One region of the Pseudoxanthomonas sp. CCNWLW251 genome, then DNA from elsewhere that is predicted to be linked to it. Evidence: predicted binding sites of a transcription regulator. Region 1 holds the regulator's gene; the other holds the start of a gene.
What was found. Region 1 encodes FliA, which starts transcription of late flagellar genes. Its sites were predicted from a motif close to TAAAGTTTNNCNNNCNNNGGCCGATAA; they were not measured.
Positions count from the first base shown of each region.

Region 2: the regulator FliA is predicted to act here: its motif matches at 9,773-9,799, upstream of WBN46_RS04525 (GGDEF domain-containing protein).

Region 1 covers NZ_JBBEGA010000003.1:224,454-235,190, forward strand. The annotation lists gene WBN46_RS14120 (hypothetical protein) at 1-273, opposite strand, end outside; gene flhB (flagellar biosynthesis protein FlhB) at 385-1,515, shown strand; gene flhA (flagellar biosynthesis protein FlhA) at 1,512-3,593, shown strand; gene flhF (flagellar biosynthesis protein FlhF) at 3,642-5,339, shown strand; partial or broken gene WBN46_RS14140 (MinD/ParA family protein) at 5,395-6,207, shown strand; gene WBN46_RS14145 (RNA polymerase sigma factor FliA) at 6,204-6,956, shown strand; gene WBN46_RS14150 (chemotaxis response regulator CheY) at 7,074-7,454, shown strand; gene WBN46_RS14155 (protein phosphatase CheZ) at 7,454-8,065, shown strand; gene WBN46_RS14160 (hypothetical protein) at 8,102-8,245, shown strand; gene WBN46_RS14165 (chemotaxis protein CheA) at 8,273-10,021, shown strand; gene WBN46_RS14170 (flagellar motor protein) at 10,266-10,737, shown strand, end outside.
Region 2 covers NZ_JBBEGA010000001.1:945,454-956,190, reverse strand. The annotation lists gene WBN46_RS04570 (YggS family pyridoxal phosphate-dependent enzyme) at 1-561, opposite strand, end outside; gene WBN46_RS04565 (type IV pilus twitching motility protein PilT) at 655-1,692, shown strand; gene WBN46_RS04560 (PilT/PilU family type 4a pilus ATPase) at 1,836-2,966, shown strand; gene WBN46_RS04555 (DUF6622 family protein) at 3,104-3,658, shown strand; gene WBN46_RS04550 (acetyl-CoA hydrolase/transferase family protein) at 3,766-5,283, opposite strand; gene WBN46_RS04545 (DNA-3-methyladenine glycosylase I) at 5,378-5,923, opposite strand; gene WBN46_RS04540 (YqgE/AlgH family protein) at 6,011-6,577, shown strand; gene ruvX (Holliday junction resolvase RuvX) at 6,660-7,109, shown strand; gene WBN46_RS04530 (aspartate carbamoyltransferase catalytic subunit) at 7,130-8,074, shown strand; gene WBN46_RS04525 (GGDEF domain-containing protein) at 8,156-9,706, opposite strand; gene WBN46_RS04520 (hypothetical protein) at 9,868-10,146, opposite strand; gene WBN46_RS04515 (prolyl oligopeptidase family serine peptidase) at 10,150-10,737, opposite strand, start outside.

The DNA.
Region 1 (10,737 bases):
GATGGCGGTCAGGTGGCCGCAGCAGTGGCTGGCGTGCATCAGGGCGTGCAGAAGATCCCCCTCGCCCGCCTCCCCATCCGCGTGACCATGGTCGTTGCCTGCGGATTCACCCGCATGTTCGCTGACCGCATGCAGGTGGTCGCCGCCGCTGCCCAACTCGTGCAGGTCGCCCAGCGAGGCCAGTACCGGGTTCGCCAGCACGGCCAGCAACAGCACCGCCAGCGCGGGCAGGCGCAGCAGCCGGAAGCAATGGCGGCGGAGAAGACGGAGCATCGGCCCGCATCGTAGCGGCTGCCATCGACGTTAGACAATTCCACGTCGCACCGCGGTCGCGAACTGGAACAGGTCTTGCAGTGCCCCCTCCGACCCCGTCGGAAACGCGCCATGTCTGAGCAGGACGAAAGCGGCGAACGCACAGAACTCCCTACCGAAAAACGACGCCGCGAAGCCCGTGAACAGGGCAACATCCCGCGTTCGCGCGAGCTGGCGACGGCGGCCGTCTTCGGGGCCGGCGTGCTGGCGATCATCGCGATGGGCCCGGGCCTGGCACGCGACACGCTCGGCTGGATGAAGATCGCGCTGACGCCCGACCCCGCGCTGATGCGCCAGCCGGACCAGCTGTTCGGGCATGTCGGCCTGCTGCTGCTGAAGCTGCTGGCGGTGGTCGCGCCGGTGGCCGGCATCTGCGTGCTGGCCGGCCTGGCCGCACCGATCGCGATGAGCGGCTTCCAGTTCTCGCAGAAGGCGCTGATGCCGGATTTCAAGCGGCTCAGCCCCGCCGCCGGCCTCAAGCGGCTGTATGGCGCCGAGAGCGTGGCCGAGCTGCTGAAGTCGCTGCTGCGCGTGGCCCTGATCGGCGGCGCGGCGGCGATCTGCGTGAAGCTGGGCCTGAACCCGCTGCGGGAACTGCTGACCATGCCGCTGGAACAGGCCGTGCGCAGCGGCCTGAGTTTCACCAGTACCCTGCTGCTGGCGACCACCGGCGGCCTGATCCTGCTGGCCGCCATCGACGCGCCGTACCAGAAATGGAACTGGCTGCGGAAACTGAAGATGACGCGCCAGCAACTCCGCGAAGAGATGAAGGAAAGCGAGGGCAGCCCCGAGGTCAAGGGCCGCATCCGCCAGATGCAGCACCAGCTGTCGCAGCGCCGGATGATGGAAGACGTGCCCACCGCCGACGTGATCGTGGTCAATCCGACCCATTACGCGGTGGCGCTGAAATACCAGGCCGGTCAGATGGGCGCACCCACGGTGGTCGCCAAGGGCGTGGACGAACTGGCCATGCGGATCCGCGAAGTGGCCGATGCCCACCGCATCGCCATCGTCTCGGCGCCCCCTTTGGCACGCGCCTTGTATCGCGAAGGTCAACTTGGCCGGGAAATCCCCGTGAGACTCTACGCCGCCGTCGCCCAGATCCTGTCCTACGTGTACCAGCTGCGTGCCTGGCGCGTGGGCGAGGCCCCGCTGCCCGACCTGCCCGCGGTGGACGTGGATGAGCACGGGGGCAAGGCATGAGTGCGCAACCCGTCGGCGGCATGCGCTGGATGGAGATGCTGAAGAACGGCCTCGGCGCACCCCTGGTCGTGCTGGCGCTGCTGGCCATGATCGTGGTGCCGCTGGCACCACCGGTGCTGGATGCGCTCTTCAGCTTCAACATCGCCATCTCGCTGGTGGTGCTGCTGGCCGTGGTGTACGTGAAGCGGCCACTCGACTTCACCATCTTCCCAATCATCCTGCTGATGACCACGATGCTGCGGCTGGCGCTCAACGTGGCGTCCACCCGCGTGATCCTGCTCAATGGCCAGAACGGCCATGACGCCGCCGGCAAGGTCATCGCCGCGTTCGGCGAATTCGTGGTGGGCGGCAACTACGCGGTCGGCATCGTGGTGTTCGCCATCCTGACCATCATCAACTTCGTGGTGATCACCAAGGGCGCGGGGCGCATCTCGGAAGTGTCGGCGCGCTTCATCCTGGACGCGATGCCCGGCAAGCAGATGGCCATCGACGCCGACCTCAATGCCGGCATCCTGACCCGCGAGGAAGCCAAGGCGCGCCGCGAGGAAGTGCGCGAGGAAGCCGATTTCTACGGCGCGATGGACGGTGCCAACAAGTTCATCCGCGGCGACGCCATCGCCGGCATCCTGATCCTGTTCATCAACCTGGTCGGCGGCTTTGCTGTGGGCATGTTCCAGCACGGCATGGCGGCGGCGGACGCGGCCTCCACCTACACCCTGCTGTCGATCGGCGACGGCCTGGTCGCGCAGCTGCCTGCGTTGCTGGTGTCGTCTTCGGTCGCCATGCTGGTGACGCGCGCCTCGCGCTCGCAGGACATGGGCCAGGCGGTGATGGGCCAGGCCTTCGGCCAGCACAAGGCGCTGGCGGTGTCGGCGGGCGTACTGGGCCTGGTCGGGCTGGTGCCCGGCATGCCCAACGTCGCCTTTTTGACGCTCGCGGCCGGCCTGGGCTACCTGGCCTGGAAAATGTGGAAGCGGACCCAGGAAAGCCCCGAGGCCGCTGCCGGCGACCTGGCGGCCCTGCCCGCACCCGGTGCCCCCGACCGCAACGCCGAACTGACCTGGGACGAGCTGCGCCCGGTCGACCCACTTGGCCTGGAAGTCGGCTACCGGCTGATCCCGCTGGTGGACAAGAACCAGGGCGGCGAACTGATGTCGCGGATCAAGGCCGTGCGCCGCAAGCTGACGCAGGACCTCGGCTTCCTGGTGCCGCCGGTACACATCCGCGATAACCTCGAACTGCCGTCCAACGGCTACCGCCTGCTGGTGCATGGCGTGCCGGTGGCGTCGGCCGAGATTCATCCCGACCGCGAGCTGGCCCTCGATCCGGGCGGCGCGTTCGGCGCCATCGACGGCATCCCCGGCAAGGACCCGGCGTTCGGGCTGGACGCGGTGTGGATCCAGTCGCACCAGAAAGCCACCGCCGAATCGCTGGGCTATACGGTGGTCGATCCGGCCACCGTGATGGCCACCCACCTCTCGCATCTGGTACGCGAACACGCGCCGGAGCTGCTGGGCCACGAGGAAGTGCAGCAGCTGCTGTCCCAGCTGGGCCGCAGCGCGCCGAAGCTGGTCGAGGACCTCACCCCGAAGGCGCTGCCGCTGGCCACGGTGGTGCGCGTGCTGCAGAACCTGCTGATCGAGCGCGTGCCGATCCGCCAACTGCGCCGCATCGTCGAGGCGCTGGTCGAGTTCGCCCCGCAGAACGCCGATCCGGCCGCACTGACCGCTGCGGTACGCACCTCGCTGGGCCGGTTCATCGTGCAGGAAATCTCCGGCATGGCGCCGGAACTGCCCGTCTATACCTTGGCGCCGAATCTGGAACGCGTCTTGCAGGACAGTACCCAGGGAACCGGCGCGGCGCTGGAACCGGGACTGGCGGAACGCCTGCACCAGAGCCTCGCCGACGTGGTGAACAAGCAGGAAGCCCGCAGCGAGCCTGCGGTGGTGCTGGTACCGGGTTCGGTCCGCGCCGCCCTCGCCCGCCTGGTCCGCCACAGCGTCCCTTCGCTGTCGGTGCTGGCCTACAGCGAGGTTCCCGAGGACAAGCGGTTGAAGCTGGTCGGCACGATCAGCTGAGACCGGAAGCAGCAGAACCCGACGCGACATCGAACCGGATAGCACGCCATGAAAATCAAACGCTTCGTCGCCCCCGACATGCGCACCGCCTTCGCGATGGTCCGGCAGGAACACGGCCCGGACGCGGTGATCCTGTCCAACCGGGTGACCGAGGATGGCATCGAGATCGTTGCTGCCAGCAACTACGACGAAGCGCTGGTGCAGCGCACGCTGGAAGCGATGCGCCCGGCCACGCCCCCTGCGCCGCTGCATCCGCTGCTCGACCCGGCGCCGCAGGCACCGACCGCGAACGCTCCGGCCCTGTCACCGGCCGAAGCCGCCGCCAGCTACTTCGCCCGCCGCCAGCCGGCCGTCCCCGCTGCACCGCGTGCCGGGACCGCCAAGCCGGCCGTCGCCGCACCTGCGTCGATCGCACCGCCGGCAGCACCCGTCGCAGCGCCACGCGCGCCGGTGGCCGCCACGCCCGCGCCGATCACCGGCGAGATGCCGGCGCCGGTCGTCCGCGACATCGCGCCGCTGCTGATCGAACCCGAATCCTTCGCCGCCAAGCTGGCCGCCTGCCTGCCGGCCGCTCCCGCCAACGAGCCGGTCGCCGCGAGCGAACCCGCTGCACCGCCGCGCCGTCAGCCCGCGCCGCGCGCCGACGCCGATGACACGCTCGACCTGGATGCGCTGCTGCCCTCGATCGCGCCGCCGGTGTCGCTGCCGGAACCCGAGCCTGCGCCGGTCGTCGCGCTGCACGCCACGCGTGCACCGGTGATCGCACCGGTACCGGCGCCCGCTGCCGTCACCGTACCGACGCTGACCGTCGTCACCGACAACGCCACGCACGCCCGCGAGAGCGACGAGCAGCTGGTGCAGATGCGCGGCGAACTGTCCGCCATGCGCGAGATGATCGAGCGCGAGATGCACCGCCTCACCGACGAACGCCTGCGCGGTTCGCCGGTGCGGATGCAGGCGATGGAACTGATGGAAGACTACGGCTTCGACGCCGGCATCACCCGCGACATCGCCCTGCAGATTCCCGCCGACACCGAATTGCACCGCGGCCGTGGCCTGATGCTGGGCCTGCTGTCGAAGAAGCTGCCGGTGGTCGACACCGACCTGCTGGAAACCGGCGGCGTCATCGCGCTGGTGGGCCCCACCGGCGCGGGCAAGACCACCACCATCGCCAAGCTCGCCGCCTGCTTCGCGCAGCGCTACAACGCACGCGACGTGGCGTTGATCACCACCGACACCGTGCGGGTCGGCGGTCGCGAGCAACTGCACGGCTACGGCCGCCAGCTCGGCATCGCCGTGCACGAGGCCGACAGCGCGCAGGCCCTCGCGCTGCTGCTGGAGCGCCTGCGCGACTACAAGCTGGTACTGATCGATACCGCCGGCCTGGGCCAGCGCGACCGCAACCTGGTGGGCCAGCTCAACTGGCTGCGCGCATCGGGCCAGGTGAAGACCCTGCTGTGCCTGCCGGCCAACTCGCACTTCTCCGACCTGGACGAGGTCGTCCGCCGCTTCAGCAGCGTGCAGCCGCAAGGCGTGGTGCTGACCAAGCTGGACGAGACAGGTCGCCTGGGCAGCGCCCTGTCGGTGGTCGTGGACCACCAGCTGCCGATGACCTGGGTAACCGACGGCCAGCGCGTTCCCCACGATCTCCACCGCGCCAACAGCGCCCACCTCGTGCTGCGGCTGGACCAGCTGCGCCGCGAAGCCGACGAACCCTGCTCGACCGAGGCCACCCATGTCGCCTGACCACCTGCTGCAGACCAATCCCCGCAGCACGCCGCCGGCCGCCGGCGCATTCCATCCCGTGCGCGTCATCGCCATCACCGGTGGCAAGGGCGGCGTGGGCAAGACCAACGTGTCGGTCAACCTGGCCGTGTCGCTGGCCGAAATGGGCAAGCGCACGCTGCTGATGGACGCCGACCTGGGCCTGGCCAACGTGGACGTGCTGCTCGGGTTGTCGCCGAAGTTCACCCTCGCCGACCTGGTCGCAGGACGTTGCGGACTGGAAGACGTACTGCTGGAAGGCCCCGAGGGCGTGCTGGTGGTTCCCGCCTCGTCGGGTTTCCGCCACATGGCCGAACTGGCGCCGGCCGAGCACGTGGGCCTGGTCAACGTGTTCTCCGAACTGCAGCGGGCGCTGGATTTCATGGTGGTCGACACCGCCGCCGGCATCACCGACAGCGTGCTGACCTTCTGCCAGGCCGCGCAGGACACCGTGGTGGTGGTCTGCGACGAGCCGGCCTCGATCACCGACGCCTACGCGCTGATCAAGGTGCTCGCGCGCGAGCGCGGCCTGGACCGCGTGCACGTCATCGCCAACATGGTCCGCGACCCCAACGAGGGCCGGAAGCTGTATGAAAAACTCGCCCGCGTCTGCGAGCGTTTCCTCGGCGATGTCGCCCTGCACTACCTCGGCGCGGTGCCGCAGGACGACTGGCTGCGCCGTGCGGTGCAGCGCCAGCAGCCCGTCGTGAAAGCCTATCCGGGCAGCCCGTCGGCCCGCGCCATCGCCGAGATCGCGCGCATGACGGCACGCTGGCAGCCGCCGCTGGGAGCGCGCGGCAACGTCGAGTTCTTCGTCGAACGCCTGATCCAGCGGGGAGTCGCCGCATGAACACCGCCGCCGCCCAATACCGCGCCGTACAGCGCAGCAGTGCGAACGATTTCGTCACCCAGCATGCCGACCTGGTCCGTCGCATCGCCCATCACCTGGCCGCGCGCCTGCCGGCCAGCGTGGAGATCGACGACCTGGTGCAGGCCGGCATGATCGGCCTGCTGGAAGCCTCGCGCAGCTACGATGCCGAGCAGGGCGCCTCGTTCGAGACCTACGCCTCCATCCGCATCCGCGGATCGATGATCGACGAGATCCGCCGCGGCGACTGGGTACCGCGCTCGGTCCACCGTCGCGCCCGCCAGGCGGCCGCCACCGTGCGCGAGATCGAACAGCGCACCGGCCGTGCCGCCATCGCCACCGAAGTGGCGAGTGCGATGGAAATGCCGCTGCCCGAGTACCTGCGCCTGATGGAAGATGCCGCGCGTGGCCAGGTGCTGAGCCTGGAATCGCACATCGACGACCATGGCGAACCCAACACCGCGCGTACCGGCGGCCCCTCGCCGCAGCAGCACCTGGAGCGCAGCGAGTTCCGCCAGCAACTGGTCAAGGCCATCGGCCACCTGCCCGAACGGGAGCAGCTGGTGCTGTCCATGTACTACGAGCAGGAGCTCAACCTGAAGGAGATCGGCGCCGTCCTCGGCGTCAGCGAGTCGCGCGTCTGCCAGATCCACGGCCAGGCCATGGTGCGGCTGCGCGGACGCCTGCAGGTGTTCGAGAAGGCCGACGCCGGCCTGGAAGACAACGACTGAAGAATCCCCACGGCCTGCCGATAAGGCTCCGGTAGGCCGCCGCGTGCAGCCCCTGCCTTGCCGTTGCCCCTGACCGGGCACGCTTTACTGGAGTTCGATGTGACCGCCAACAAGAACATGCGCATCCTCATCGTGGACGACTTTTCCACAATGCGCCGCATCATCAAGAATCTGCTCAATGACCTGGGCTATACCAATACCGCCGAGGCCGAAGACGGCAACAGCGCGTTGACCGCACTGTCCCAGGGCAGCTTCGAGTTCGTGGTCACCGACTGGAACATGCCCGGCATGACCGGCATCGAGCTGCTGAAGGCCATCCGCGCCGACGACCGCTACAAGACCCTGCCGGTGCTGATGGTTACCGCCGAGGCCAAGCGCGAGCAGATCATCGAGGCGGCGCAGAACGGCGTGAACGGCTACATCATCAAGCCGTTCACCGCGCAGACGCTGGAAGAGAAGCTGGGCAAGATCTTCGAACGCCTGGGAGCCGCCGCCTGATGAGCGCCGTGGCCGATATCGCCGGCGCACGCGCCGCGCTGGTGGAAAAACTGCAGCACGCGCTGGATGCCCTGGAACAGGGCGACGAAGCCGGCTGGCGTCGCGAACTGGATGCCATCGCCGCCTGGCGCACGCAGCCGATGATGCAGGGCCTGGGCCGCCTGGCGCGCGAGCTGGCGCAGACGCTGGGCGAACTGCCACCCACCGGACCGGGCGAGCTGGACGACGCCTGCGCGCGCCTGGACCATGTGGTGGAAATGACCGAACAGGCCAGCCACACCACGCTGGACCTGGCCGAACAGTGCCGTGGCTACGCCACCCAACTGAAGGGCACCGCGCTGTCGCCCGAGCAGGCGGCGCTGGTGGACAGCATCGGCAAGGGGCTGTCGGAGATGGCCCTGGCGCAGAGCTACCAGGACCTCACCGGCCAGATCATCCGTCGCGTCGCGGGCATCGTCCGTCGCGTGCACGAGGGCTTCGGCGCGCTGGGCCTGCCGCCGCCGGAGAAGAAGAACCCTTCAGATCTGGCCGGTCCGGCCGTTGCTGGTCTGGACCGCAACGCGTTTTCACAGAACGACGCAGACGACCTGCTCTCCGGACTGGGGCTGTAGGCACCCGCGAACGCGCAGCGGAACCGGAGACCTGCCATGCCCGACGCTTCCGCCCGCCGTTCCTGCCATCCCCTCGTCCTGCTGTTCGTGGGATCGCTGCTGGTCTGCGATGTCCTGGTCGGCCGCTTCCTGCGGCGTCGCCATGCGCACGCCCTGCACCTGCTCGACTCCTCCCGCTGATCACCCGTCCCGGTACCTGCCCCGCCCATGTCCGCCGTCACCCCTGAAATCGCCGCCGACTTCCTGATCGAAGCGCAGGAAATCCTCGACCGGCTGGGCGAGCAACTGGTCACGCTGGAACAGGACCCCTCCGACAGCGAGCAGCTGAACGCGGTATTCCGCGGCTTCCACACCCTGAAGGGCGGCGCCGGCTTCCTCGGCATCCAGCCGATGGTCAACCTGTGCCATGCGGCCGAAGAGACGCTGGGCCTGGTGCGCGCCGGCCAGGCGACGCTGGAACCGCAACACTTCGATGCCGCCCAGCAATCGCTGGACTGGCTGCAACAGATGCTGGACGCGATCGGTGCCGGCGAAGACCCGCCACACGCCCCGCAGATGCTGATCGACCAGTTCGATACCCGGGGGGATGCCGCACCCGCCGCGCCGAAACCCACCGCCGCGACAAGCGCCGCGCCCGCTGCGGCCGGCGCGGACCTGATCAGCGACGACGAGTTCGAGGCCTTGCTGGACCAGTTGCACGGTGATGGCGCACCCACCCGCGCCGCTGCGCCCGCACCCGTCGCGCGACCGGCACCTTCGCCCGCGAAACCGGCCGCGCCGAAGCCGGCCGCGAAAACCGGTGGCGAAACCGAACAGACCATCCGCGTGGACACCAAGCGGCTGGACGCCATCGTCAACCTGGTGGGCGAACTGGTGCTGTCGCGCAACCGCCTGAAGACATTGCGCGCGCGCATCCGCGACGAAGAACTGGACCGCGCCGTCAGCAGCCTCGACATCGCCACCGCGCGCCTGCAGACGGCGGTGATGCGTACGCGCATGCAGCCGGTGGGCAAGGTGTTCTCGCGCTTTCCCAAGGTCGCGCGCGACGTTGCCCGCCAGTTGCAGAAGGAAGTGGACCTGGAACTGGTCGGCGCCGAGACGGAGCTGGACCGCAACCTGGTGGAAGCGCTGGCCGATCCGCTGGTGCACCTGGTCCGCAACGCCATCGACCACGGTGTCGAAGTGCCCAGCCTGCGCGAAGCCTGCAGCAAGCCGCGTGCCGGCCACGTACGCCTGTCGGCGCAGCAGGAAGGCGACTTCGTCACCATCGAAATCCGCGACGACGGCGCCGGCATCGATCCCGAACGCCTGCGCGCCAAGGCGCTGGAAAAAGGCTTGATCGATCCCGAAGCCGCCGCGCGCCTGACCCACGACGAATGCCTGCAGCTGGTCTTCCTGCCCGGCTTCTCCACCAAGGCCGAGGTCACCGACATCTCAGGCCGCGGCGTGGGCATGGACGTGGTGCAATCGCGCATCCGCGAACTCAGCGGGCAGATCACCATCCATTCCGACATCGGGCGCGGCAGCCGTTTCGTCATCCGCGTACCGCTGACCCTGGCGATCCTGCCCACCCTGCTGGTGCAGGCCGGCGACCCCGTCTATGCGCTGCCGCTCGCGCGCGTGATGGAAGTGCTGCACGCACCGTCCGAAAGCCTGCGCTGGTTCGATGGCCAGGCCGTGCTGGACCGCCAGAGCCATACCCTGCCCCTGGTCGACCTGCGCCACTGGCTGCAGGTGGACCCGGTGATGACGCCCCTGCTCACCATCGTGGTGCTGCAGATGGGCGAACAACGCTTCGGCCTGATCGTCGACCAGGTGCGCGGCCGCGAAGAAGTCGTCATCAAGCCCCTGCCACGCGCCGTGCGCGGCCTGCCCGGCTACGCAGGCGCCACCCTGATCGGCGACGGCCGCATGGCCCTGATCCTCGACGTGGACGGCCTGCGCGCGACGGCGTGACGCATCGTGCTCCCTGTAGGAGCGACGCAAGTCGCGACCGCACGCCCTGCACAACATGACGCCTGGATGGCGGTGTGACCCGGTCGCAAATAACGTCGCTGCTGCAACCGCAAGGCGACAGCTCGCGATTCCAGATCACGCGCGGCATGACAACCCGGTGTCTGTGTGATCACGGTCGCGACTTACGTCGCTCCTACAGGACTCACGACTCAAGTCCACCTGAACCGGGCCGATAGATCTGCACATGGACATCTTCAGCCTCATCGGACTCATCCTGGCGCTGGTCGCCCTGGTAGGCGGCAGCATCCTCAAGGGCGCGGGCCTGTCCTCGCTGTGGTCGTCGGCGGCCTTCGTCATCGTGATCCTGGGCACCATCGCCGCGATCCTGGTGCATACGCCGCCGCCGGTATTCAAGCGCGCGCTGTCCATCGTGCGCTGGGTGATCCGGCCACCGGGCACCGATGGCGATGCGCTGATCGCCGAGATCGTCGACTGGAGCAACATCGCCCGCAAGCAGGGCCTGCTGGGGCTGGAGCCGCTGGTCAACCAGCAGGACGACCCGTTCCTGAAGAAGGGCCTGCAGATGCTGGTGGACGGCGTGGAGCCCGAATCGATCCGCCACATGATGGAGATCGACCTCAACGGCCAGGAACACCAGGATCTCGCGGCCGCCAAGGTCTTCGAGGCCATGGGCATCTACGCCCCCACCCTGGGCA
Region 2 (10,737 bases), on a different contig from region 1:
GTGCCGCGACGCCAGCGCATCCTGCAGCGACTTCATGCGGCTGAATGCCGCCGCGCGTGCGGCCGGGTCCGGATGCGGGGCGGGAATCGCCATCAGTCCGCGCAGTCGCAGTCCGGGTGCCGCGGCGATGGCATCGGCCAGGGTCATCACCTCGTCGGGATGGCAGCCGTGCTTGCTGGCCTCATCGTCGATGTTCACCTGGATGAGCACATTCAGGGGCGGGCGATCCGCAGGCCGATAGCGTGACAGGGCGCCGATCAATGTGTGACGGTCTACCGTTTGCACCCAGTCGAAGATGCGTGCGGCGATCTCGGCCTTGTTCGATTGCAGGTGGCCGATGAGATGCCATTCCAGCCCCATGCCGGCCAGTTCGCCGATCTTCGCCTGCGCCTCCTGCACGTAGTTCTCGCCGAAGGCGCGCTGCCCGGTACGGGCCAGTGCGGCCACGGCGGCGGCGGGGTGCAGCTTGGACACGGCCAGCAGATCGGGTACTGGCCGATGGGCGGCATCCGCTGCGTTTTCAAGACGTTGCAGGGTCTCGCTGAGAGCGTCGGCGAGCATGTTCATCCAACCATTGGCGGAAACGGCAAGGGCGCTATACTGCCCTTCGGGGAAGTAACGTTCCAGTTCGCAGCAACTTGGGGAAGCAGCGTCATGGATATCGCCGAACTCTTGGCGTTCTCGGTAAAGAACAAGGCATCGGACCTCCACCTGTCAGCCGGCCTGCCGCCGATGATCCGCGTGGACGGCGACGTGCGCCGCATCAACATCCCGGCACTCGACCACAAGCAGGTGCATGCGCTGGTCTACGACATCATGTCGGACAAGCAGCGGCGCGACTTCGAGGAATTCCTGGAAGTCGACTTCTCGTTCGAGATCCCGTCGCTGGCGCGCTTCCGCGTCAATGCGTTCAACCAGAACCGCGGTGCGGGTGCGGTATTCCGTACCATTCCCTCGGAAGTGCTGACCCTGGAAGACCTGGGTTGCCCGCCGCTGTTCCGCGAGCTGATCCAGCAGCCGCAGGGCCTGATCCTGGTCACCGGCCCGACCGGCTCGGGCAAGTCGACCACGCTGGCGGCGATGATCGACCACATCAACAAGAACGAGTACGGCCACATCCTCAGCGTCGAGGATCCGATCGAGTTCGTGCACACCTCGCAGAAGTGCCTGATCAACCAGCGCGAAGTGCATCGCGATACGCACGGCTTCAACGAGGCGCTGCGCTCGGCCCTCCGCGAGGATCCCGACTACATCCTGGTCGGCGAGTTGCGCGATCTGGAAACCATCCGCCTGGCGCTGACCGCTGCGGAAACGGGCCATCTGGTGTTCGCCACCCTGCATACCAGTTCGGCGGCCAAGACCATCGACCGCATCATCGACGTGTTCCCCGCCGGCGAGAAGCCGATGGTGCGCTCGATGCTGTCCGAATCGTTGCGTGCGGTCATTTCGCAGGCGCTGCTGAAGAAGATCGGCGGTGGCCGTACCGCAGCCTGGGAAATCATGGTGGGCACGCCGGCCATCCGCAACCTGATCCGCGAGGACAAGGTGGCGCAGATGTACTCGTCCATCCAGACCGGCCAGAACTACGGAATGATGACCCTGGACCAGCATCTGCAGGATCTGGTGAAGCGCAGCCTCATCACCCGGCAGCAGGCCAAGGAATACGCGAAGGACAAGCGTCTGTTCGAATAGCCTTGTGCGGGGTGATTCGCGATTCGTGATTTTTCAAAAGCCGGGGTTCTGATGAAGTGATGGAGTGAATGCGCGGCCGGGACGTCCGTTCCTGCGAGTCACTGCTCACGAATCACGAATCACGGCTCCTCCAGGAGCCACCCATGAGCACCATCGATTTCACCTCGTTCCTCAAGCTGATGGCGCACCAGAAGGCGTCGGACCTGTTCATCACGTCCGGCATGCCGCCATCCATCAAGGTGAACGGCAAGATCTCGCCGATCACGCAGACGCCGCTGACATCGCAGCAGTCGCGCGACCTGGTGCTGAACGTGATGACGCCGTCGCAGCGCGAGGAGTTCGAAAAGACCCACGAGTGCAACTTCGCCATCGGCGTGGCCGGCGTGGGCCGCTTCCGTGTCAGCTGCTTCTACCAGCGCAACCAGGTGGGCATGGTGCTGCGCCGCATCGAAACGCGCATCCCGACCATCGAAGAGCTGAACCTGCCGCCGGTCATCAAGACGCTGGCCATGACCAAGCGCGGCATCATCATCTTCGTCGGCGCCACCGGTACCGGCAAGTCCACCTCGCTGGCGGCGATGATCGGCTACCGCAACCAGAATTCCACCGGCCACATCATCACCATCGAAGACCCCATCGAGTTCGTGCACAAGCATGAGGGCTGCATCATCACGCAGCGTGAAGTGGGCATCGACACCGACAGCTGGGACGCGGCGCTGAAGAACACCCTGCGCCAGGCGCCCGACGTCATCATGATCGGCGAAGTGCGCACGCGCGAAGGCATGGACCACGCCATCGCGTTCGCCGAAACCGGCCACCTGGTGCTGTGCACGCTGCACGCCAACAACGCCAACCAGGCGATGGACCGCATCATCAACTTCTTCCCGGAAGACCGCCGCACCCAGCTGCTGATGGACCTGTCGCTGAACCTCAAGGGCGTGGTGGCGCAGCAGCTGATCCCCACGCCGGACGGCAAGGCGCGCCGCGTGGCGATGGAGATCCTGCTCGGCACGCCGCTGGTGCAGGACTACATCCGCGAAGGCGAGGTGCACAAGCTGAAGGAAGTGATGAAGGAATCCACCAACCTCGGCATGAAGACCTTCGACCAGGCCCTGTTCGAGCTGTACCAGGCCGGCGAGATCAGCTACGAGGACGCGCTGCGCTTCGCCGATTCGCAGAACGAAGTGCGCCTGCGCATCAAGCTGGCCCAGGGCGGCGATGCCCGCACACTGGCGCAGGGGCTGGACGGCGTGGAGATTGCGGAAGTCCGCTGATTCCGCGCAGTACACGTCAAACGGAAGGGGCGGGTGACCGCCCCTTTTTCGTGGGCAGTCGCCTGCCTTCAAGGACCTCCGGCACCCGAAAATGTTGACTTCCGGCACCTCATTGCACGACAGCTGGATCCGATGATGTGCGGGAACCGACGCGATGTCGGCCTCTCCAGGACCCTTGCCCCATGACGCAGATCCTCTCGCACACCCCCCTTTGGGTTTTTGGTCTGTTCTTCGGCCTGGTCTACCTGGGTTATCTCCAGAGCAGGACGCGCCGGGTTTCTCGCGGCCGCCTCATCGTGCTGCCGCTCGCCATGTTGGCCTGGTCGCTGTACTCGGTCTGGTCGACCTTCGATGCCCACGTCACGGCGCTGGCGGCGTGGGCTTGCGCGTGGGTCGCCGTGGTGGCCATCGCCCTGGTGCGGGTGCCTTCGCACCGCGCGTCCTACGATGCCGAGACCCGGCGGTTCACCGTCGCCGGCAGCTGGGTGCCCCTGGCGTTGATGATGGGCATCTTCTTCTTCAAGTACGCGGTGGCGGTGGTCCATGCCATGAAGCCGGGCGTGCTCGGGACGATAACCGCGGTCGTTGTGGTCGCCGGTACGTACGGGCTCTTCAGCGGAATGTTCATGGCGCGTGCGCTGCGAGTGCTGGCGGTGATGAAGCGGCAGCGGCTGGTGGAGCGTAGTGCCTGACGAGACAGGTAGGATGGGTTGAGCCGAAGGCGATACCCGTCATCAAGGCGCTGATGATCCAGCGATGATGGGTATCGCCTTCGGCTCAACCCATCCTACAAACGACTTCAGCCCTTCATCGTTCCCGATTCCAACCACCGCTGGTGCCACGACAGCGCTTCCGGCAGCAGGTGCGGGGTGTGCTTGCCATAGCTGTGATGCAGGGCGCGGTCGAAGTAGTCCTGCAGCGCGTCGCGGTAGTCGGGGTGTGCGCAGTTGGCGACCAGCAGGCGGGCGCGTTGCTTGGGCGTGAGGCCGCGCAGGTCGGCGAGGCCCTGTTCGGTGACGATCACCGAAACGTCGTGCTCGGTGTGGTCCACGTGGCTGACCATGGGCACCAGCGCGGAGATGCTGCCGCCCTTGGCGGTGCTCGGGCTGAGAAACACCGACATGAAACCGTTGCGTGCGAAGTCGCCCGAGCCGCCGATGCCGTTCTGGATGCGGCTGCCCATCACGTGGGTGGAGTTGACATTGCCGTACAGGTCGGCCTCGATCATGCCGTTCATGCCGATGCAGCCCAGCCGCCGCACCAGCTCGGGATGGTTGGACATCTCCTGCGTGCGCATGATGATGCGCTCGCGGTAGAACGCGATGTCGCGCTTGAACGCTTCGTTGGCTTCCGGGCTCAGCGCGAAACCGGTACATGACGCGACGTCCAGCACGCCTTCGCGCAGCAGGTCGAGCATGCCGTCCTGGATCACCTCGGTGAACGCGGTCAGGCCGCGGAAGCCGCTCTTCGCCAGCCCCGCCAGCACGGCATTGGGAATGTTGCCCACGCCGGACTGCAGCGGCAGCAGGTTCGGCGGCAGGCGGCCGAGCGCGACCTCGTGCTTGAGGAAGTCGATCAGGTGTCCGGCGATGCGCTCGCTGGTGGCGTCGATGGGCGTGAACGGACTGTTGCGGTCGGGTCCGTGCGTACGCACGACGGCGACGATCCTGTCCGGGTCGCAGCGCAGGGCGGTCTCACCGATGCGGTCCTGCACGTGTTCCAGCGGGATCGGCTTGCGGTACGGCGGCAGGGCCGTGCCGTAGTAGATGTCGTGCATGCCGTCGACACCGGCAGGCTGCCAGTCGTTGACCTCGATGATCACTTTCTTCGCCAGGTCCAGCCAGGTCTTGTTGTTGCCGACCGAGGTCGACGGCACCAGCGTGCCGTCCTCGCGGATCGCCGAGACCTCGATCACCGCCGTGTCGATGGGACCGTAGAAGCCGAACCACACATGCTGGGCGACATGGCTCAGATGGATGTCGATGTAGTCCAGCGTGCCGTCGTTGATCCGCTTGCGTGCGTCCGGGTCGCTCTGGAACGGCATGCGGAGGGCGATGGCGTCGGCCTTGGCGAGGGCCCCGTCGAGTTCGGGCGCGGTCGAGGCGCCGGTCATCAGCTTGATCTGGAACGGCAGTCCGTCCGCATGGGCCTGTTCGATCTGCGCGGCCAGCGCCAGCGGCACCGCCTTGGGGTAGCCGGAGCCCGTGAAGCCGCTCATGGCGACCGTCTCGCCGGGCTTTATCAGGGCGGCCGCCTGTTCGGCGCTGACCACGCGGTCGCGCAGGCCGGCGTGGCGGATACGGTCTTCCTGTGGCATCGGGCTGGGCATCCAGTGAGCGAAACGCGGATTATCGCGGTGGGGTGTTGCGCCGCAGGATACGACCTTGGTGGCACGCACGTGTTGCGTGGGATCAATGCCCGGTGGCCGTCATCCACGGCGGCCGGTGTTTGGCGGCACGGCGGAACGCGGGGCAATCCTCGCGGTGCGCGCCGGGCAGGTAGCCCAGGCTCATCAGGAATTCGCCGGTGATCTCGCCGCCGGTGAAGCGGAAAGTCTTCTTGAAGAGCCTGATCCAGTCCGCCTTCGGCAGGGGATGGTGGGCATCCAGCCATGCCGCGAAGCCGCCATGGCTGGCACGCAGCCGCTGGACGACCTGCGCGTTGTGGATCGCGGCGTCGATCTTCAACCGGTTGCGGATGATGCCGGCGTCCGCCATCAGCCGCGCACGGTCCTTCTCGCCATAGAGGGCCACCGTGTCCACGTCGAAGCCGCCATAGGCGGCGCGGAAACCCTCGCGCTTCCTCAGCATCGTCTCCCAGCTCAGGCCGGCCTGGTTGATTTCCAGCAGCAGGCGCTCGAACAGGACCGCTTCCTCGCGTTGCGGGAACCCGTACTCGCGGTCGTGGTAGGGCCCGTGCAGCGGGTGGCCGGGGGCAATATCGCAATAACCGGACATGGAAGATCGGCCAGGAAGGGGATTCCCGATTCTAGGCCGTGTTGCGGACAGGAACCGCCCGCGCGGGTCCGGGCTAGAATGACGCCCATGCACGATGCCGCCACGCCCCTGGCCAACCAGCTGCTGATCGCCTTGCCGGTGCTGGCCGATCCCAATTTCGCGCGCAGCGTCACGTTGATCTGCCAGCACGACGACGAAGGCGCCATGGGTGTGGTCGTCAATCGCCCGTCGGAGTACACGCTGGGCGAAGTGCTGCGGCAGATGAACCTCGCTTCCCACAACCCGCGCCTGGACGACCAGGTGGTGCTGGCGGGCGGGCCGGTGCATCCGGAGCGCGGCTTCGTGCTGCATGACGACGCGCGCGCGTGGGAGTCCACGCTGGAAGTCGCGGACGGCCTGTACCTGACCACCTCGCGCGACATCCTGGAAGCGATGGCGGTAGGCGAGGGTCCGGCAAACGCCGTCATGGCGCTGGGCTGTGCGGGCTGGGGAGCAGGCCAGCTGGAATACGAACTGGGCGAGAACAGCTGGCTGACGGCGCCCGCCGATGCCGAACTGCTGTTCGCGCTGCCGCTGGAGCGGCGTTGGCAGGCGGCAGGCCAGCGGATCGGCGTGGACATGACGCGCCTGACGGACTACAGCGGCCACGCATGAGCCTCTGCCTGCGCCCGCAGACGTTGTCTCCACAGCGACCGGTGCAGGATGGCGCACGCGTGATCGAACGGAGGCAGGTGGCATGAAGCTGGATGGCACCGTACTGGGATTCGACGTGGGCGCCCGCCGCATCGGCGTGGCGGTCGGCAGCGCGTTCGGCACCGGCGCGCGTGCGCTGGCGGTGATCGACGTGCATGGCCACGGGCCGGACTGGCCGGCGATCGACAAGCTGCATGCGGAGTGGAAGCCCGACGGCCTGGTGGTCGGCGACCCGATGACGCTGGACGGCGGCGACCAGCCCATCCGCAAGCGCGCGCACGCCTTCGCCCGCGAACTGCGCGCGCGCTACAACCTGCCGGTGGTGCTGGTGGACGAGCGCACCAGCTCCGTCGAAGCCTCGCAACGCTTCGCACTGGACCGTGCCGAGGGCCGCAAGCGCCGCCGCGACGCGGTGGCGCTGGACGCCGTCGCGGCGGCCGTGATCATCGAACGCTGGCTGGCCGCTCCCCAGGACGCGACCCAGTTGACCTGATTCTTCCCTGACGAAACTCCATGACTTCCCAACTTGATCCGGATGGACGCCTGCGTCACCTGCTGACCCTCGAGGGCCTGCCCCGCGAGACTCTCTGCCGCCTGATCGACCGTGCCGGCCAGATCCGCGATGCCGCGCTCGGTCGCACGCCGCGGCGAAAGGTCCTGGACGGCACCACGGTCTGCACGCTGTTCTTCGAACCGTCCACGCGCACGCGCAGCTCATTCCACATCGCCGCGCAGCGGCTGGGTGCGGACGTGCTGAACTTCGATGCCTCCACCTCGTCCACGCGCAAGGGCGAAACCGCGCGCGATACCCTGCGCAATCTCGAGGCGATGGGCGTGCGCGGATTCATCGTCCGTCATGCCGACGACGGCGCGGTCGCGGCGCTGGCCGCCGAGGCGGGCGAGGGCACTGCGTTGATCAACGCGGGCGACGGCCGCAGCGCGCACCCCACCCAGGGGTTGCTGGACGTGCTGACGATCCGCCAGGCCAAGGGTGCCGATTTCTCGCGCCTGAAGGTGCTGATGGTCGGCGACGTGAAGCATTCGCGCGTGGCGCGTTCCGACCTGCATGCACTGCATACGCTCGGCGCGGGCGAGATCCGCGTCTGCGGACCGCAATCGCTGCTGCCCGACGATGGCACCCTGGCGGGTTGCCGGACGGGACAGGATTTCGACGCCATGCTCGAAGGCGTGGACGTGGTGATGATGCTGCGCCTGCAACGCGAGCGCATGGAAGAAGGCCTTGTCGCATCGCTGGAGGATTACCACCGCGAGTACGGGCTGACCACCGCGCGCCTGGCGCGTGCCGCCAAGGATGCCGTGGTGCTGCATCCGGGCCCGATCAACCGTGGCGTGGAGATCACCGACGAGGTCGCCGACGGCCCGCAGTCGCTGGTGCTGCGCCAGGTCAGCAACGGTGTCGCCATCCGCATGGCGGTGCTGGAGATGTTGCTGGGGTGAGGGCGGCACCCTCGCCCGTAGGAGGCCCTTCAGGGCCGACGGGTTCCGGTCGGCCCTGAAGGGCCTCTTGCGCGGGGTGGCTTACTCCGGTGCCGCGACCACCTGGTTCTTGCCCGCCTGCTTGGCTTGGTACATGGCGCGGTCCGCGCGGGCGAGCAGTTCGTCCTGCGATTCGCCCGGTACCCAGCGCGCCACGCCGGCACTGAACGTCGGCATGATGCCGCGGCCCTCGTAGATCAGCGGCTTGTGCGCGAGGCGGGCACGCAGGCGCTCCAGCGTGCCCATCGCTTCCAGGAAGCTGGTGTCGGGCAGCAGCAGCACGAACTCTTCGCCACCGAAACGTGCGACGGCATCGCTGGCACGCAGGGTGGCGCGCGCCAGGGTTACCACGTGGCACAAGGCGGCATCGCCACCCAGGTGGCCGTGCGCGGCATTGATGTGGCGGAAATCGTCCAGGTCCAGCAGTGCCAGGCTCAGCGTCTGCCCGCTGCGCAGCGCGCGCACGGATTCGCGTTTGAACAGTTCGTCGAAGCCGCGCCGGTTCAGTGCTTCGGTCAGCTGGTCCACGCGCACCAGCGCCGAGACCGATTGCAGTTCCTGTTCGAGATCCGCCGCGCGGCGCTCGGCCTCCTCCACCTCGCGCCGCGCCTCCAGCAGGCTGTCGCGCGCGCGCAGCGCCTGCGCCTGCACCTGTGCCGTGTCCGCCAGGATGTCCTCCATCCGCTTGCCCAGTTCGGCGATGCTGCGGCTGTCGCGGATGGCCTGCGCATGGAAGCTGATGCGGTCGTGGTATTCGCCGGTGCTGCACGCCATGCCGTCCAGCCGCTCGACGAAGGTCACCATCATCTCCTTCATCGACGCCTTGGACTCGGCCAGTCCCTGCTTCAGCAGGCCCTGCTTGTAGATCACTTCGCGCAGCCCGGCGCGGGTCTGCTCCAGCGCGGTGCGGTCTAGCGGGCCGGACAGCAGCTGGCGCACCGCACCGATCTGGTCCTGCAGCCAGCTGCCGTCCTCGATCAGTTCGCCGACGTTCTCCAGCAGCAGGTCGAACAGGCTGCGCATTAGTTCCTGCGCGTCGTTGACCTCGTGCGTGCGCAGGCCGATCTGCTGGCAAAGTTCCCGCAGGTCACTGCCCAGCCCATCCAACGGCTGGGCAGGTTGCCACTGGCGGACGCGGTCGGCCAGCGCGTGCGCTTGCGGCAGCAGCAACGCGTCGTCGCGCAGCAGGTGCTCCATGCCGGCAACGAGCAGGTGCTGCAGCAGGTCGCGCAGTTGCTCGGCCTCGCCGGCCAGCGGCTCGTCCTGGATCGTGCGGATGTACTTGTCGACCAGTTGCCGCAGTGCGCGACCGTAGCGGGGCCAGTCGGCATCGGCGTGCGCGGACTGCAGGCGCTCGCCCATGCCATGCAGTTCCCCCGGCAGGCCAGCGACGCCGTCGGCGAAGGCGGACAACAGGGCGGCCGGCTCTTCGGCATGTGCGAACAGGGCCTGCAATTGTTGCGCGCTGATGCTGGTGCGGGGCCCGGCGCTGGCCGCCGGGGCCAGTTCCCGCGACGACGACGGCGCGGCGTCCCGCCGCCGCGACCAGAGCCGGCGCAGGCCGCCAGGAAAACCGGAGTTGTCGTCGGCCATGTCAGTCATTGCAGGTCACTCGCACGGCCACGGGCAGGCACCCGTCAGGCGTCAGGGGATGCCGGGTTATCGGCCGCGGAGAGCATTGATTGAGGGCGGGGCGACCAGGGCGGGCACGTGGAGGCGGGAATCGTGACCCTGCGCGCGCGCAGGCGCGCCGATCAGCCCGCGTCCGGGGGGAAGCGGGTGAGGGCTTCTTCGATGATGGCCAGCTGGGCGACGGCCTCGGCATGGCCGGCCTCGGCGGCGCGGCGGACCTGCTCCAGGCTGGGATGCGAGACGATCAGCAGCAGGTTGCCGCATTGCGCGCAGGCGTAGTCGGTGACCGCATCGTGCAACTCCATGGCCATCGCACGGCTGTCGCCTTGCCAGCCGCACGGACACGGCAGTTCACGCTCACGCCAACCCGCGGTGAAGTAGTCGGGAACGAGCTCGGCCACGGCTCAACGTCCGCGGCGTTGTTCGAACAGCCATTCCCACATCGGGGTGTACGCGTAGGTGGCGTCCCAGCTGTTGTGGTTGGCGTCCGGGAATTCGGTGTAGCGCGCGTCGCGTGCGTCGGCGGCCTTCAGCGCGGCGTCCATGCGGCGCGATTGCGACGGGGGCACCACGTCGTCCTTGCCGCCGTGGAAAATCCACACAGGGATGTCTTTCAGGCGCTGTGCGGCGGCGGCAAACGGGTCTGCGGCGTTGGCAACGCTGTGCGCACGCAGGCCCGGCCGCGCATCGGTCCAGTCGACGGTGATTCCTCCGCAGATCGGGACCAGGGCGGCGAACCGGGCCGGCTGTTGCAATGCCAGTTCCCACGTACCGTAGCCCCCCATCGACATGCCCGTCAGGTACACGCGATCGGAATCGCCATTGAACTCGCGCACGGCCGCGTCCAGCGTCGCGAACGCAAGGGGGCCGGCTGCCTCGGTCCACTCCGTGTCATCCGGCGCCTGTGGGAAGACCACCAGGCCCGGGAACGTGTCGGCATGCTGGCGCAGGTACGGTCCCAGCCCCGCCATCGTCTGCTTCACGCCATCGCT